Regions from separate parts of the Dyella marensis genome, predicted to be linked through region 2. Evidence: predicted binding sites of a transcription regulator. Region 2 holds the regulator's gene; the other holds the start of a gene.
The links. Region 2 encodes HrcA, which represses chaperone genes, less so after heat shock. Its sites were predicted from a motif close to TTNGCACTCNNNNNNNNNGAGTGCNAA; they were not measured.
Positions count from the first base shown of each region.

Region 1: the regulator HrcA is predicted to act here: its motif matches at 5,399-5,425, upstream of groES (co-chaperone GroES).

Region 1 covers NZ_CP064029.1:335,157-342,352, reverse strand. The annotation lists gene ISN75_RS01425 (LTA synthase family protein) at 1-1,113, shown strand, start outside; gene ISN75_RS01420 (hypothetical protein) at 1,331-1,756, shown strand; gene ISN75_RS01415 (Fic family protein) at 1,893-2,972, opposite strand; gene groL (chaperonin GroEL) at 3,333-4,976, opposite strand; gene groES (co-chaperone GroES) at 5,036-5,329, opposite strand; gene cutA (divalent-cation tolerance protein CutA) at 5,557-5,880, shown strand; gene ISN75_RS01395 (cupin domain-containing protein) at 5,844-6,281, opposite strand; gene ISN75_RS01390 (TlpA disulfide reductase family protein) at 6,293-7,196, opposite strand, start outside.
Region 2 covers NZ_CP064029.1:2,099,122-2,106,317, forward strand. The annotation lists gene recN (DNA repair protein RecN) at 1-1,578, opposite strand, end outside; gene hrcA (heat-inducible transcriptional repressor HrcA) at 1,739-2,800, shown strand; gene grpE (nucleotide exchange factor GrpE) at 2,883-3,416, shown strand; gene dnaK (molecular chaperone DnaK) at 3,522-5,486, shown strand; gene dnaJ (molecular chaperone DnaJ) at 5,615-6,742, shown strand; gene dapB (4-hydroxy-tetrahydrodipicolinate reductase) at 6,822-7,196, shown strand, end outside.

The sequences.
Region 1 (7,196 bases), 1.8 Mb from region 2:
GTGCAGAGCGAATCGTTCTTCGATCCGGCCATCCTCAAGGGCTTCGAGCACCACGACCTCACGCCGAACCTGCACCGCCTGGCGCAGCAGGGCTACAGCGGCGCGCTGCACGTGCCGACCTTCGGCGGCGGCACCATCCGCACCGAGTTCGAGGTGTTGACCGGCCTGTCGCTGCGCTACTTCGACGACCTGCAGTTCCCGTACCTGCAGCTCAACACCAAGGTGGTGCCGGGCATGGTGCGCACGCTGCGCTCGCACGGGTATCGCACGATGGCGATCCACGGCAACAACCCCGCCTTCTGGAACCGCAGCACGGCGTTCCGCGCGATCGGCTTCGACCGTTTCGTGTCGCAGGGCGGCTTCGTCAACGCCAAGGACCTGGACGGCCAGTACATGGCCGACCGCGCCATGACCGACGAAATCATGGCGCAGCTCAAAGATGCCGGCCCGCCGCAGTTCCTGTTCGCCATCAGCATCGAAGCGCACGGCCCCTACGACGTGACGCCGGCCGATGCGGTCAAGCGCGATGCGATCCCCGTGCCGGACGGCCTTGCCGCCGAGGACAAGACCGAACTGCGCAACTACCTCTATCACATGCAGCACGCCGACGAAGAACTGGGCCGCCTGGCCAGCCTGCTGGCGCAGCGCGAGCGCCCCACCCTGCTGCTGTTCTACGGCGACCACCTGCCGGGCTTGAGCGGCAGCTTCGAAACGCTGGGCTTCGTCGACGGCAAGGACATGCTGAGCGAGCCGGGCACCTGGCTGCTGGTCGATCCGCGCAACCAGGTGCAGCCGCAGCGCGAGGATCTCGCCTCATGGATGCTGCCGGGCAAGGTGCTGGAGCAGGCCGGCATCCACGACGATGCGTACTTCGCGCTGACCCAGGTACTGGCGCCGCAGCTGGCCGCGCTCACCCGCGCACCGGGCGCGCCGCCGCAGGCCGAAGACGGCAGCGAGCAGCGCATCGATGCGGCGATGGAGAGCGTGGCGCTGCTGCGGCTGAAAGGAAAACTCGACCGCATGCTGCCGCGCGCCGATGCGCTTTCGGAACATACCGGCTTCGCGCAGGAAGGCGCCGCACCCGCCGCCGCCACCGAAGGCGCGCATCAGTGATGCCGCGCAAGGCGCATTCCCACTAGCTGCGCGAAAGAAAACAAGAGTGCGCGGAACGCGTTTTTCATCGGCACGCACCGGCGATTCAGCGACATGTCCGCCGGCTTAAGCAAACCGGAGCAGCCCGAAAAAATTCAGGATTCAGCAGGCAAACCGCCTCTAGCGTGATTCCACCGCGGCACGTTGCGTCGCGGCACTCACATCGGAGGTTTACCCCATGCGTAAGACCCTGCTTGCTGCTCTCGTCCTCTCGGCCACCGTGCTGACCGCCCCCGCCTTCGCCCAGGCCCAGGCGGCCGCCAAGGCCGGCGCGAGCGTCAATGCCGGCACCTCGGTGCAGGACGCCACCAAGGCGAGCGCGAACCTCAACGCCGGCGCCGCGGTGCAGGACGTCACCAAGACGACGGACCAGGTTGCCACCAAGACCGCCGAGAGCGCGACCGACACCGTGAAGAAGGCGACGCACAAGGCCAAGCACGCCGGCCACAAGGCGGCCAAGACCACCGAGTCGGCCGCGAGCGATGCCACCGGCGGCGCCGAAGCCGCCACCTCGGTGAAGGCCGGCGCGAAGGTCGAGACGCCGGTCGCCGGCGCCGCGGTCGGCGCGAAGACCGACGCCAAGGCGGAAGCCGGCGGCAAGTAAGCGATCCAACCGACGCGGCGCCAAGGGCGCGCCCGCATCGAGCAACCCCGGGAGGTGGACTCCCGGGGTTTTCTTTTGGGCAAAGAAAAACCCCGCCGTAGCGGGGTCCTTCTCACGGATCAAGCATGCCGCCCGATCACTTCACCGCCGCTTGCCCCGCATCCGCGGATTCGCCGAACAAGTCGATGTAAGCCTGATAACGGAACAACCGGTTGCGCCGATAGCCGGTGGCTTCGGCAAGGATGCCCAAGGCGACCAGCCGCGACACCAGGTTGTTGGCCGCGGTATAGGTCGTAGTGGTCAGCGCCTGCACGTCGGCCACCGCAACGATCGGGCGTCGATACAGGTATTCCAGGAGCTTGTGCCCATTGCCCGCGGCGCGCCCCAATCCTTCGGTGACTCTGGCGCGATGGTCTTCGCGCAGCAGAAGGATGCGTCGCGCGGTCTCCGTAGCTTCGCGGCTGACGCTCACCACGCCACGCAGGAAGAACGCCAGCCAGCCTTCCCAATCGCCCTTGTCGCGCACGGCCTGCAGTCGCTCGTAGTACTCGGCGCGGTGCTGCTTGAAGAAATGCGACAGGTAGAGGACCGGTTTCCCAAGAATGTCCCGCTGGCACAGCAGAAAGGTGATCAGCAGACGGCCGACGCGTCCATTGCCATCGAGAAAGGGATGGATGGTTTCGAACTGCGCATGCGCCAGCCCTATTTGCATCAACGCCGGCAGCGCGCTCTGCGCGTGCAGGAAGGTTTCCAGCGCGCCAAGCGCGTTCGGCACCTCGTGCGGCGGTGGTGGAACGAAGCTGGCTTCGCTCAAGGTGCAACCCGAAGCACCGATCCAGTTCTGCGAATGGCGCAGTTCGCCGGGCGTGAGGCGCATGCCGCGCACGCCTTGCAACAGGCGCTCGTGAATTTCGCGAATCAGGCGCACCGACACCGGCAGTTCCTGCAGCCGGCCCAGGCCATAGTTCATGGCACTGACGTAATTGACCACCTCGTCGACGTCGCGCGGCCGGTCCGGGGTCAGGATGTGCGCTTCGGCGGCCAGCAGGTCCTGCAATGAACTCTGCGTGCCTTCGATCTGGCTGGAAAGCACGGCCTCCTTGCGTACGTACATGAAGACGAACAGATCGGGATTGGGCAGGGTTTGAATCGAACCGTCGAGGCGGCCCAGCGCACGATCGGCAAGCGACAGCAACGCCTGCAGCTCGTCGTCCATCCGCAACGCGGGCTTCGGTGGCAGTGGGTTCGGATGAAAAGCGCGGTAACCACTGGGCTGGGCGATATAGCGCCCGGCACGCTGGTTACGGTCCCCGGCCGGAGAACGGGCCCTCGGCGTGTTCATGCAAGGCAAACTTGCATAAGGAGGGATTCTCTTTCCATATTAAAGCCTACCTACAATATAGAGGCGCTTTGGCGCCATGTACAAGGCGACCAATGATATGGAGTACGGCCGATCCTGCCCCTCGCTGGATGGCCAATATCAGACGACATCCCTCTGCTCTCGCCCCCGCCGCCCCAAAAAGAAAACCCCGCACAAGGCGGGGTTCTCCTCGAAGCTGATAACAGATGGGGCGGATCAGAAATCCATGCCGCCCATGCCGCCCATGCCGCCGCCCGCACCGTGCGAGTGGGCTTCTTCCTTCTTCGGCAGCTCGGTCACGGCCGCTTCGGTCGTGATGATCGAGCCGGCCACCGAGGCGGCGTACTGCAGCGCCGAGCGGGTGACCTTGGTCGGGTCCAGGATGCCGAAGGCGATCATGTCGCCGAACTCGCCGGTGGCGGCGTTGTAGCCGAAGTTGCCCTGGCCTTCCTTCACCTTGTTGGCGATGACGGAGGGCTCTTCGCCGGCATTGGCCACGATCGCGCGCAGCGGAGCTTCCAGAGCGGCGGTGGTGATCTTGATGCCGTGGTTCTGGTCTTCGTTGGCGCCCTTCAGGCCGACCACGGCCTTCAGCGCACGGATCAGGGCGACGCCGCCGCCCGGCACCACGCCTTCCTCGACGGCCGCACGGGTGGCGTGCAGGGCGTCTTCGACGCGGGCCTTCTTTTCCTTCATTTCCACTTCGGTGGCGGCACCGACCTTGATCACGGCCACGCCGCCGGCCAGCTTCGCCACGCGCTCCTGCAGCTTCTCGCGGTCGTAGTCGGAGGAGGTCTCCTCGATCTGCGCCTTGATCTGGCCGATACGCGACTGGATCTTCTCCGCTTCGCCGGCGCCGTCGATGATCGTGGTGTTTTCCTTGGTGACCACGATCTTCTTCGCGCGGCCGAGATCGGCGATGGTCGCCTTCTCAAGCTGCAGGCCCACTTCCTCGGAGATCACCTGGCCGTTGGTCAGGATGGCCATGTCTTCCAGCATCGCCTTGCGGCGGTCGCCGAAGCCCGGAGCCTTCACGGCGGCCACCTTGACGATGCCGCGGATGGTGTTGACCACCAGGGTGGCCAGCGCCTCGCCTTCCACTTCCTCGGCGACGATCAGCAGCGGCTTGCCGGCCTTGGCCACGCCCTCGAGGATCGGCAGCAGCTCGCGCACGTTGGAGATCTTCTTGTCGTACAGCAGGATGAAGGGGTCATCCAGTTCGACCTGCTGCGACTGCTGGTTGTTGATGAAGTACGGCGACAGGTAGCCGCGGTCGAACTGCATGCCCTCGACCACGTCCAGCTCGTTGTCCAGGCCCGAGCCTTCCTCGACGGTGATCACGCCTTCCTTGCCGACCTTCTTCATGGCGGTGGCGATGATTTCGCCGATGGCCGAGTCGGAGTTGGCGGAGATGGTGCCGACCTGGGCGATCGCCTTGTCGTCGGCGGTCGGGTTGGAGAGCTTCTTGAGCTCTTCCACGGCCGCGACCACGGCCTTGTCGATGCCGCGCTTCAGATCCATCGGGTTCATGCCCGCGGCGACCGCCTTCAGGCCGTCCTGGATGAAGGCCTGGGCCAGCACGGTGGCGGTGGTGGTGCCGTCGCCGGCCACGTCGGAGGTCTTGGAAGCGGCTTCCTTGACGATCTGCGCGCCGATGTTCTCGTACTTGTCGGCCAGCTCGATTTCCTTGGCGACGGAGACGCCGTCCTTGGTCACGGTCGGGGCGCCGAAGCTCTTCTCGAGCACCACGTTGCGGCCCTTGGGACCCAGGGTCACCTTGACCGCGTTGGCCAGGGTGTTGACACCCTTGAGCATGCGGGCGCGGACGTCTTCGCCAAAGCGGACTTCTTTTGCAGCCATGATCTGTATTCCTTTGAATGCTTGAATGAGGGGATGGGAAGAGAAGCGGGAGAGGCTGCTTAGCCTTCGATCACCGCAACGATGTCGTCTTCCTTCAGGAAGACCAGCTCTTCGCCGTCGATCTTGATTTCCTGGCCGGCGTACTTGCCGAACAGCACCACGTCGCCTTCGTTCACCGACATCGGGCGGACCTTGCCGTCTTCCAGGATGCGGCCGGCGCCGGCGGCGATGACCTTGCCGCGGGTCGGCTTCTCGGTGGCGCTGTCGGGGATGACGATGCCACCGGCGGAAACGCGCTCTTCTTCGAGGCGCTTGACGATGACGCGGTCGTGCAGCGGACGCAGCTTGCTCATGGTGATGGGCTCCAGCTTGGGTTTGAGTGGATCGAAAAAGGGGTCCCCGGAACGGCGCCTGCGGCGCTGTTAGCACTCCCGGTGGGTGAGTGCCAATTCTAGCGACGCAGGAATCCCCCGCAAGAGGCTTTGTTCCGAAGCTGCAAGGGCTAATGGGGAAGGCCGGCGGGGCTTTCAAGGGGCGGCGGGGCATGCGGCGGCGGGGAGCCCACGCTAGGCTCCCCACCATGACCGACCCCGTCCTGCTGTGCTACTGCACCTATCCCGACTCCGCCAAGTCCGCCGGATTCGCCAGAACCCTGGTGGAAGAAGGGCTGGCCACCTGCGTGAACCGCCTGCCCGGGGTGCGCTCGACCTACCGCTGGCAGGGCAAGGTCAGCACCGAGGTCGAGGAATTGCTCCTCATCAAGACCACCGCGGCGCGCTTCGAGGCCCTCAAGGCGCGCGTGCTGGAACTGCATCCCTACGAGCTGCCGGAGCTGATCGCGGTGCCGGTGGAACGCGGCCACGAGGCTTATCTGGACTGGGTCCGGGCCGGCGTGCTGATCTGATCTGGCGCCGCCTGATCCGGCACGGTCAGCCGGGCATCCGGCCGGGCCACGAACACCACCAGGAAAGTCGCCGGCTCCGTGCCGCTGACATTCGCCGTGCCCAGGTGATGCGCCCCGGCCGGCTCGAACCAGCTCTCGCCGGGGCCGTATTCCCGCGCCGGCTCGCGGTCGACCTGGCTGCGCACGCGGCCGGACAGCATGTAGACGAAGGCGTCGGCCTCGTGATGGTGTGGCTTGGACTGCTGGCCGGGGGCGAAGGTGACGGTCAGCGCGACCAATTTCCTGCCGGGCGCCTGAGTCAGTGGCGCGGTGAGCAGCGGATGTTCCTCGGCCGCCAACGCCGGCAGAGCGACGCCGGCGACGAGCCCAAGCGCGAAAACACAGCGAAGCAAGGTGGACATGGCGGCCTCCCTCAACGCGCGGTCAAAGTCTTGAGCGCCTGATCCAGCGGCGCCCCGGCCTGCTCGACGCGGGCGGTGATGCGCCCCTGCGCATCGAACAGCAGCACCGTCGGCACGTGGGTCACGCGGAAGCGGCGGAACAGCGCGCCCGAATCGTCCAAGGTCAGCGGCATGCCAATGCGGTGCTCGTCGCGGTACTTCACCAGCTCGTCGTGCGCGGCCCACAGGCCGGAAGCGACGCCGACCCAGCGCAGCTTCGTGTCATGCGCCGACAGCGCGCCGACCTGTTCGCGCATCGCGCGGCAGCTCCTGGAAAGCTCGGGCCGGCTGGTCGCCAGGTAGGACTCGCACCAGGGCGACAGGAACACCAGCGCCGTCGGCTTGCCTGCTTCCGGCAGCGACAGATGCTTGCCGTCCAGCATGGCGGCGTCGAACGCGGGTACGCGGTCGCCGGTGTCGTAATGCGCCTCCTGCTTCGGCGCCGCCGCACCGGCCGCGGCCACGCCGCTGCTGCCGCGCGCTGCCTGCAGCGCGGCATCGAGCCTGGCGTTCGCCTCGTGGCCGACGTAGAGGATGCGGCCGTCGCGCCCGATCACCACGTGCTGCGGCGTCACGCGCAGATGGAAGGCCTCGCCCAGCGAGCCGTCGTCGAACACCAGCGGCATCTTCAGGCCCATCTCGTCGCGGTACTTGCGCACGTCTTCGATGGTTTCGTCGAAGCCGACGCTGATGGCGATCACCGCCAGGTCGGGGCCGGCTTCCTCGTAGGTCTTCTTCAGATGCGGCATCTGCTCGCGGCAGGGCACGCACCAGGTGGCCCAGAACTTCAGATACACCGCCTGCTTGCCGTACAGGCTGGCCAGATCGATGGTCTTGCCGTCGATGGTCTTCACGGTGACGCGCGGCGCCGGCTGG
Region 2 (7,196 bases):
TCCGTTCGCATCCAGCTTCTCGATCCGCGTCTGCGTCGAACTGCCGTCGCTGTGCTTGCTCACGCGCAGGTGCGCATGGCCCTGCGCCGCCACCTGCGGCAGATGGGTGACGCACAGCACCTGCCGCTGGCCGCCCAGGGCGCGCAGCTTCTGGCCGACCACTTCGGCGACGGCGCCGCCGATGCCGGTGTCCACTTCGTCGAACACCATGGTGCCGACCGTGTCCTTGCCCAGCGTGGCCACTTCGATGGCCAGGCTGATGCGCGCCAGTTCGCCGCCGGATGCCACCTTGCGCAGCGGGCGCGGCGGCTGGCCGGGGTTGGCGCTGACCAGCAGCTCGCAGCGTTCGCGGCCCTGCGGGTCCGGTTCGTCGCTGCCGGCTGGTTCCAGCTCGATCACCAGCTGGCCGCCGGCCATGCCCAGTTCCGACATCAGCGCGCCGACTTCCTTGCCCAGTTTGGCGGCGGCCGCGGCGCGGGCCTTGCTCAGCCTGGTGGCGGCGGCGTCGTAGTCGCGGCGCAGCTGGTCGCGCTGGGCGGCGAGTTGTTCCAGCGCTTCGCCGGCGCCTTCCAGTTCGGTGAGTTCCGCGCGCAGGGCGGCGGTTTTCTCGTGCAGGTCGGACACCGGCGTGCGGTGCTTGCGCGAGAGCTCGTGCAGGCGGGTGAGGTGGGTGTCGACCTCGGTGTAGCGCTCCGGGTCCAGGTCCACGTCCTGGGCGTAGCGATTGAGGCCGTCGGCGGCTTCGCCCAGCTGGATGGCGGCGTCGTCCAGTAGCTGCAGCAGCGGGGCGAGGCGGTCGTCCAGGGCGGCCAGCTTGTCCAGGTCGGCGTGGGCGCGGGCCAGGGCGCGGCTGAGCGCCAGCTCGCTGTCGCCGTCGATCAGCTCGGCCACGCCGGAGGCGCCTTCGGCCAGCCGGCCGGCATTGGCCAGGCGCTTGTGGCTGGCTTCCAGCTCCGCCAGTTCGGCCGGGGCCAGCACCCATTGCTCCAGTTCCGCCGCCTCGTGGCGCAGCAGTTCCAGGCGCTGCTCGCGGTCTTCGCCGCCGCTGAGCTTGCGGATGCGCGCGCCGGCCTCGCGCCACTGCACGGCGCTGTCGCGGGCCTGGGCCAGCAGTTCGTCGTGGCCGGCGTAGGCGTCCAGCAGTGCCATCTGGTGGGCGCGGGAGAGCAGGGCCTGGTGCTCGTGCTGGCCGTGGATTTCCACCAGCAGGGTGGCCAGCTCGCCGAGCTGGCTGGCGCTGGCCGGACGGCCGTTGATCCAGGCGCGCGAGCTGCCCTCGGCGCGGATCACCCGGCGCAGGCGGCAGCTGCCGTCCTCTTCGTCCAGTTCCTCGCTGCGCAGCCATTCGCGCGCCTCGGGCAGGGCGGCCAGGTCGAATTCGGCGGCCAGTTCCGCGCGGTCGCTGCCGGCGCGGACCATGCCGCTGTCGGCGCGGCCGCCGGCCAGCAGCAGCAGGGCGTCGACCTGCAGGGACTTGCCGGCGCCGGTCTCGCCGCTGACCACGGTAAGGCCTGGGCCGAAGGCGATCTCGGCTTCTTCTACTACTGCGAAATGGCGGACGTAGAGCGAGGTAAGCATGGGGTATCGCGTCGGTGAGTCGGAGGATTGTAAAGGCAGACCCCGGCGGGGAGGAGCGGGCCTGAACGCCCCCGGTACCAGCCCCCGCCTGTCCGGTTTTCTTGCAAACTAGCGGACCAAACCTTATTTCTTAGCCGTCTCACGGATTGCCACAGCGCGCATGTCACGACCTCTCGCCCACGACCTGGATATCCGCGCCCGGCGGCTGCTGCGCACGCTGATCGCGCAGTACCTGGCCGACGGCGAGCCGGTGGGATCGCGCACCCTGTCGCGCTCCTCCGGGCTGGACGTCAGCCCCGCCACCATCCGCAACATCATGGCCGACCTGGAAGACGCCGGCCTGGTCGCCTCGCCGCACACTTCGGCCGGCCGCGTGCCGACGCCGCGCGGCCTGCGCCTGTTCGTGGACAGCCTGATCGAGCTGCAGCCGCTGCCGCACGAGGAAATGGCCCGCCTGCAGCGCGAGCTGCCGGCCGGCCCCACCACCACGCGCGACCTGCTGGGCAACGTGTCCAGCCTGCTCTCGGCCATGACCCATTTCGCCGGCGTGGTCACGGTGCCGCGGCAGGTGGATTTCCCGCTGCGCCATATCGACTTCGTGGCCCTGCCGGAGGCGCGCGTGCTGGTGATCCTGGTGTTCTCGGACAACCAGGTGCAGAACCGCGTGATCCAGCTGGCCAAGCCGCTGGACCCGGGCGAGCTGGAACAGGCCGCCAATTACCTCAATGCGCATTTCGCCGGGCTGCGCCTGGACGACATCCGCGCCCACCTGCTGCGCGAGCTGCGCGAGGCCAGCAGCGAACTGAACCGGATGATGTCCAGCACGGTGGAGCTCGCCGCCGCCTCGTTCGCGCCGCAGAGCGAGAGCGACGACGTGCTGGTCAGCGGCCAGACCAACCTCATGGGCTACGCCGAACTGGCCAACCTGGAGCGCCTGCGCGAGCTGTTCGAGGCGTTCCAGAAGAAAAACGAGCTGCTGCAGCTGATGGAAGTGTGCGCCCGGGCGCCGGGCGTGCGGCTGTTCATCGGCGAGGAATCGGGCTTCGCGGCACTGGACGGCTGCAGCGTGGTCACCGCCACCTACGGCACCCAGGGGCGCGTGCTGGGGGCGGTCGGGGTGATCGGCCCCACCCGCATGGCCTACGAGCGGGTGATCCCGGTCGTGCAGGCCACGGCCGGCGTGCTGAGCGACGCCTTGAATCGCGCCGCCACGGCCTTATAACCGCCACGGGAGGCGGGGTTACCCGCGCAATGTAGGGAGGTCGGCACGCCGTGCCGGCCATGTTTGGGTTTTGGAGTCTTTCATGCAGAACAACGACCAGCAGGTGCCCAGCGGGGCGCCCGAGGCCAACGCGCCGGACGCGCAGGCCCACGCCGAACTCGAGGCCTTGAAGGCCCGGGTCGCCGAACTCGAAGCCGCCAACACGGAGCTGCGCGACACCGTGCTGCGCGAGAAGGCCGAGATCGAGAACCAGCGCCGCCGCCTGCACCGCGACGTGGAGCAGGCCCGCCGCTTCGCCAACGAAAAGCTGCTCAACGAGCTGCTGCCGGTGTACGACGGCCTGGAAATGGGCCTGACGGTGGAAGGCGGCGACGTGGCCAGCGTGCGCGAGGGCATCGCGCTCACGCTCAAGTCGCTGCTGAAGATCGCCGAGAACAACGGCCTCGTGCAGGTCGACCCGGTCGGCCAGCCGCTGGATCCGGAGCGCCATCACGCGGTGAGCATGGTGGAAGCGCCGGGCAAGGCGCCGAACACGGTGGTCAGCGTGCTGCAGAAGGGCTACGTGCTGAACGACCGCCTGCTGCGTCCCGCGCTGGTCGCGGTCGCCAAGGACTGACCTGGGTTTGGCCGCCTGAACGCGGCCACGCCGACAGCTTCAAAACACCAGAGAAGGGTCCGCCGGCGCGTTGAATCGCCTGAGCCGGGCCCCATTTGACCAGACATCGCGGCCGCGGGGCCGCATCGAGATTCGGAGCATACAGACATGGGCAAGATCATCGGCATCGACCTGGGTACGACCAACTCCTGCGTCGCCATCATGGACGGCAGCACGGCCAAGGTCATCGAGAACTCGGAAGGCGATCGCACCACGCCTTCGATCGTCGCTTTCACCAAGGACGGCGAAGTGCTGGTGGGCGCGCCCGCCAAGCGCCAGAGCGTGACCAACCCGAAGAACACCTTCTACGCGGTGAAGCGCCTGATCGGCCGCAAGTTCACCGACGCCGAAGTGCAGAAAGACCTGCACATCGTGCCGTACGGCATCGTCGCGCACGACAACGGCGACGCCTGGGTCAGCACCGCCGATGGCAAGAAGATGGCGCCGCAGGAGATCTCGGCGAAGGTGCTGATGAAGATGAAGAAGACCGCCGAGGACTATCTCGGCGAGCCGGTCACCGAAGCGGTGATCACCGTGCCGGCCTACTTCAACGACAGCCAGCGCCAGGCCACCAAGGACGCCGGCAAGATCGCCGGCCTGGAAGTGAAGCGCATCATCAACGAGCCGACCGCGGCGGCCCTGGCCTACGGCCTGGACAAGAAGGGCGGCGACCGCAAGATCGCGGTGTACGACCTGGGCGGCGGCACCTTCGACGTGTCGATCATCGAGATCGCCGACGTCGACGGCGAGAAGCAGTTCGAGGTGCTGGCCACCAACGGCGACACCTTCCTGGGCGGCGAAGACTTCGACCTGCGCGTCATCGACTACCTGGTGGAAGAGTTCAAGAAGGACCAGGGCATGGACCTGCGCAAGGATCCGCTGGCCCTGCAGCGCCTGAAGGACGCCGCCGAGCGCGCCAAGATCGAGCTGTCCTCCAGCCACCAGACCGAAGTGAATCTGCCGTACGTCACGGCCGATGCCTCGGGTCCGAAGCACCTCAACATCAAGCTGACCCGCGCCAAGCTCGAAGCGCTGGTGGAAGACCTGGTCAAGCGCACCATCGAACCCTGCCGCACCGCGCTGAACGATGCGGGCCTGCGCGTCTCGGACATCGACGAGGTGATCCTGGTCGGCGGCCAGACCCGCATGCCCAAGGTGCAGGAGTCGGTGAAGGACTTCTTCGGCAAGGAGCCGCGCAAGGACGTCAACCCCGATGAGGCCGTGGCCGTGGGCGCCGCGATCCAGGGCGGCGTGCTGGGCGGTTCGGTCAAGGACGTGCTGCTGCTGGACGTGACCCCGCTGTCGCTGGGCATCGAGACCATGGGCGGCGTGATGACCAAGCTGATCGAGAAGAACACCACGGTGCCGACCAAGGCCTCGCAAGTGTTCTCCACCGCCGACGACAACCAGACCGCGGTGACCGTGCACGTGCTGCAGGGTGAGCGCGAGCGCGCCAGCGCGAACAAGTCGCTGGGCAAGTTCGACCTCACCGGCATCGATGCCGCGCCGCGCGGCATGCCGCAGATCGAAGTGACTTTCGACATCGACGCCAACGGCATCCTGCACGTGTCGGCCAAGGACAAGAAGACCGGCAAGGAACAGAAGATCGAGATCAAGGCCGGCTCGGGCCTGTCCGAGGAGGAGATCGCCCGCATGGTCGCGGACGCCGAGGCCAACAAGGAAGAAGACCGCAAGTTCCAGGAACTGGTCAGCACCCGCAACAAGGCCGACCAGCTGGTGCATGCCACGCGCAGCGCGCTGAAGGAGCACGGCGGCAAGGTGCCGGGCGAGCAGCTGAGCACGATCGAAGGCGCGCTGTCGGAGCTCGAGAAGGCGAAGGACGGCGACGACAAGGCCGCGATCGAGGCGAAGATCGAGAAGCTGGAGCAGGCCGCGCAGGCGCTGAACGCGGCGGCCCAGGGCGCCGGTGCCGGCGGTCCGCAGGCCGGTCAGCAGGGCGGCGCTTCCGGTGCGGCCGATGACGTGGTCGATGCCGAGTTCACCGAAGTGAAGGGCGACGACAAGAAGTGATGGAGCGGCCGTCATGGCCGATCTGACGCAGCCCGCGCCTGGGGAAACCGAGGCGCGGGCTGTTTCGTGAGGAGAGTCATGGATCGCCGCCGATTCATGGAAAGCAGCGATCCAAGTCGGAAACCAGCATGAGCAAGCGCGACTATTACGAAATCCTCGACGTCGAACGGACGGTGACCGAGGTCGAACTGAAGAAGTCCTTCCGCCGCCTGGCGATGAAGTACCACCCGGACCGCTGTCCGGACGATCCCCATGCGCAGGAGAAGTTCAAGGAGGCCAAGGAGGCCTACGAAGTGCTGTCCGATCCGCAGAAGCGCTCGCTGTACGACCAGCACGGCCACGCCGCGTTCGAAGGCGGCATGGGCGGGCGCGGCGCCGGCGGCTTCGGCGACATGGGCGATATCTTCGGCGACATCTTCGGCGACATTTTCGGCATGGGCGGCGGCGGGCGCGGACGCACGCGCCGCGGCGCCGACCTGCGCTACCTGATGGAACTGGATCTCGAGGAAGCCGTGTTCGGCGTCGAGAAGAACATCCAGGTGCCGACCCAGGTGAACTGCCACCACTGCAACGGCTCCGGCTCCGAAGACGGCAAGACCGCGCAGTGCCGCACCTGCAACGGCCACGGCCGCGTGCGCATGCAGAACGGCATCTTCTCGATCCAGCAGACCTGCCCGCATTGCGGCGGCGCCGGCCAGACCATCGAGAAACCCTGCCGCCCCTGCCGCGGCGAAGGCCGCCTGGAAGAAAACCGCACGCTGTCGGTGCGCATTCCGGCCGGCGTGGACACGGGCGACCGCATCCGCCTCACCGGCCAGGGCGAAGCCGGCGGCGCGGGCGCCGAGGCCGGCGACCTGTACGTGGAAGTGCACGTGCGCGACCACGCCATCTTCCAGCGCCAGGGCAACGATCTTTACTGCGAGCTGCCGATCCGTTTCGGCCAGGCCGCGCTCGGCGCCGAGCTGCTGGTGCCGACGCTGGAAGGCGAGGTGTCGATCCAGGTGCCGCCGGAAACCCAGACGGGACAGCAGTTCCGCCTGCGCGGCCGCGGCGTGAAGTCGGTGCGCAGCGGGCGCACGGGCGACCTGATCTGCCACGTGGTGGTGGAAACGCCGGTGCGCCTGACCAGGCAGCAGCGCGAGCTGATGGAGCAGCTGGAAGCCACCTTCACCCATGACGACGCCGACCAGCACACGCCGCGCGCCAAGACCTGGGTGGATGGCGTGAAGCAGTTCTGGTCGCGCGTCACGTCGTAACAGCCGATCTTTGTCGGGATGTTGCGCCGGCGCGTGCCGGCGCTAGCATCGCCGCTTCACCGTCCGCAGGAGTTCCCGCATGAGCCGTCCTCTCCGCCTCGCCGTCGTCGGCGCCACGGGCCGCATGGGACGCGCCTTGCTGGACCTGCTGAAGGACGACGCCCGGTTCGAGGTGGTGGCGGCGCTGGCCTCGTCGTCGCGGCTGGGCGAGCCGGTGCATGCCGGCGAGGAAGGCCTGCGCTACACGCGCGAATGGCCGGCCGTGGCGCCGGAGGTGGCGATCGATTTCAGCGGCCCCGCTGGTCTCGGCGCCGCGCTTGCGCACTGCCGTGCGCACGGGATCGCCCTGGTCACCGGCACCACGGGGCTGGATCAGGCGCTGCAGGATCAACTCGCCGCCGCCACGCACGAGATCCCCGTACTGCGCGCCGCCAACTTCAGCCTCGGCGTGGCC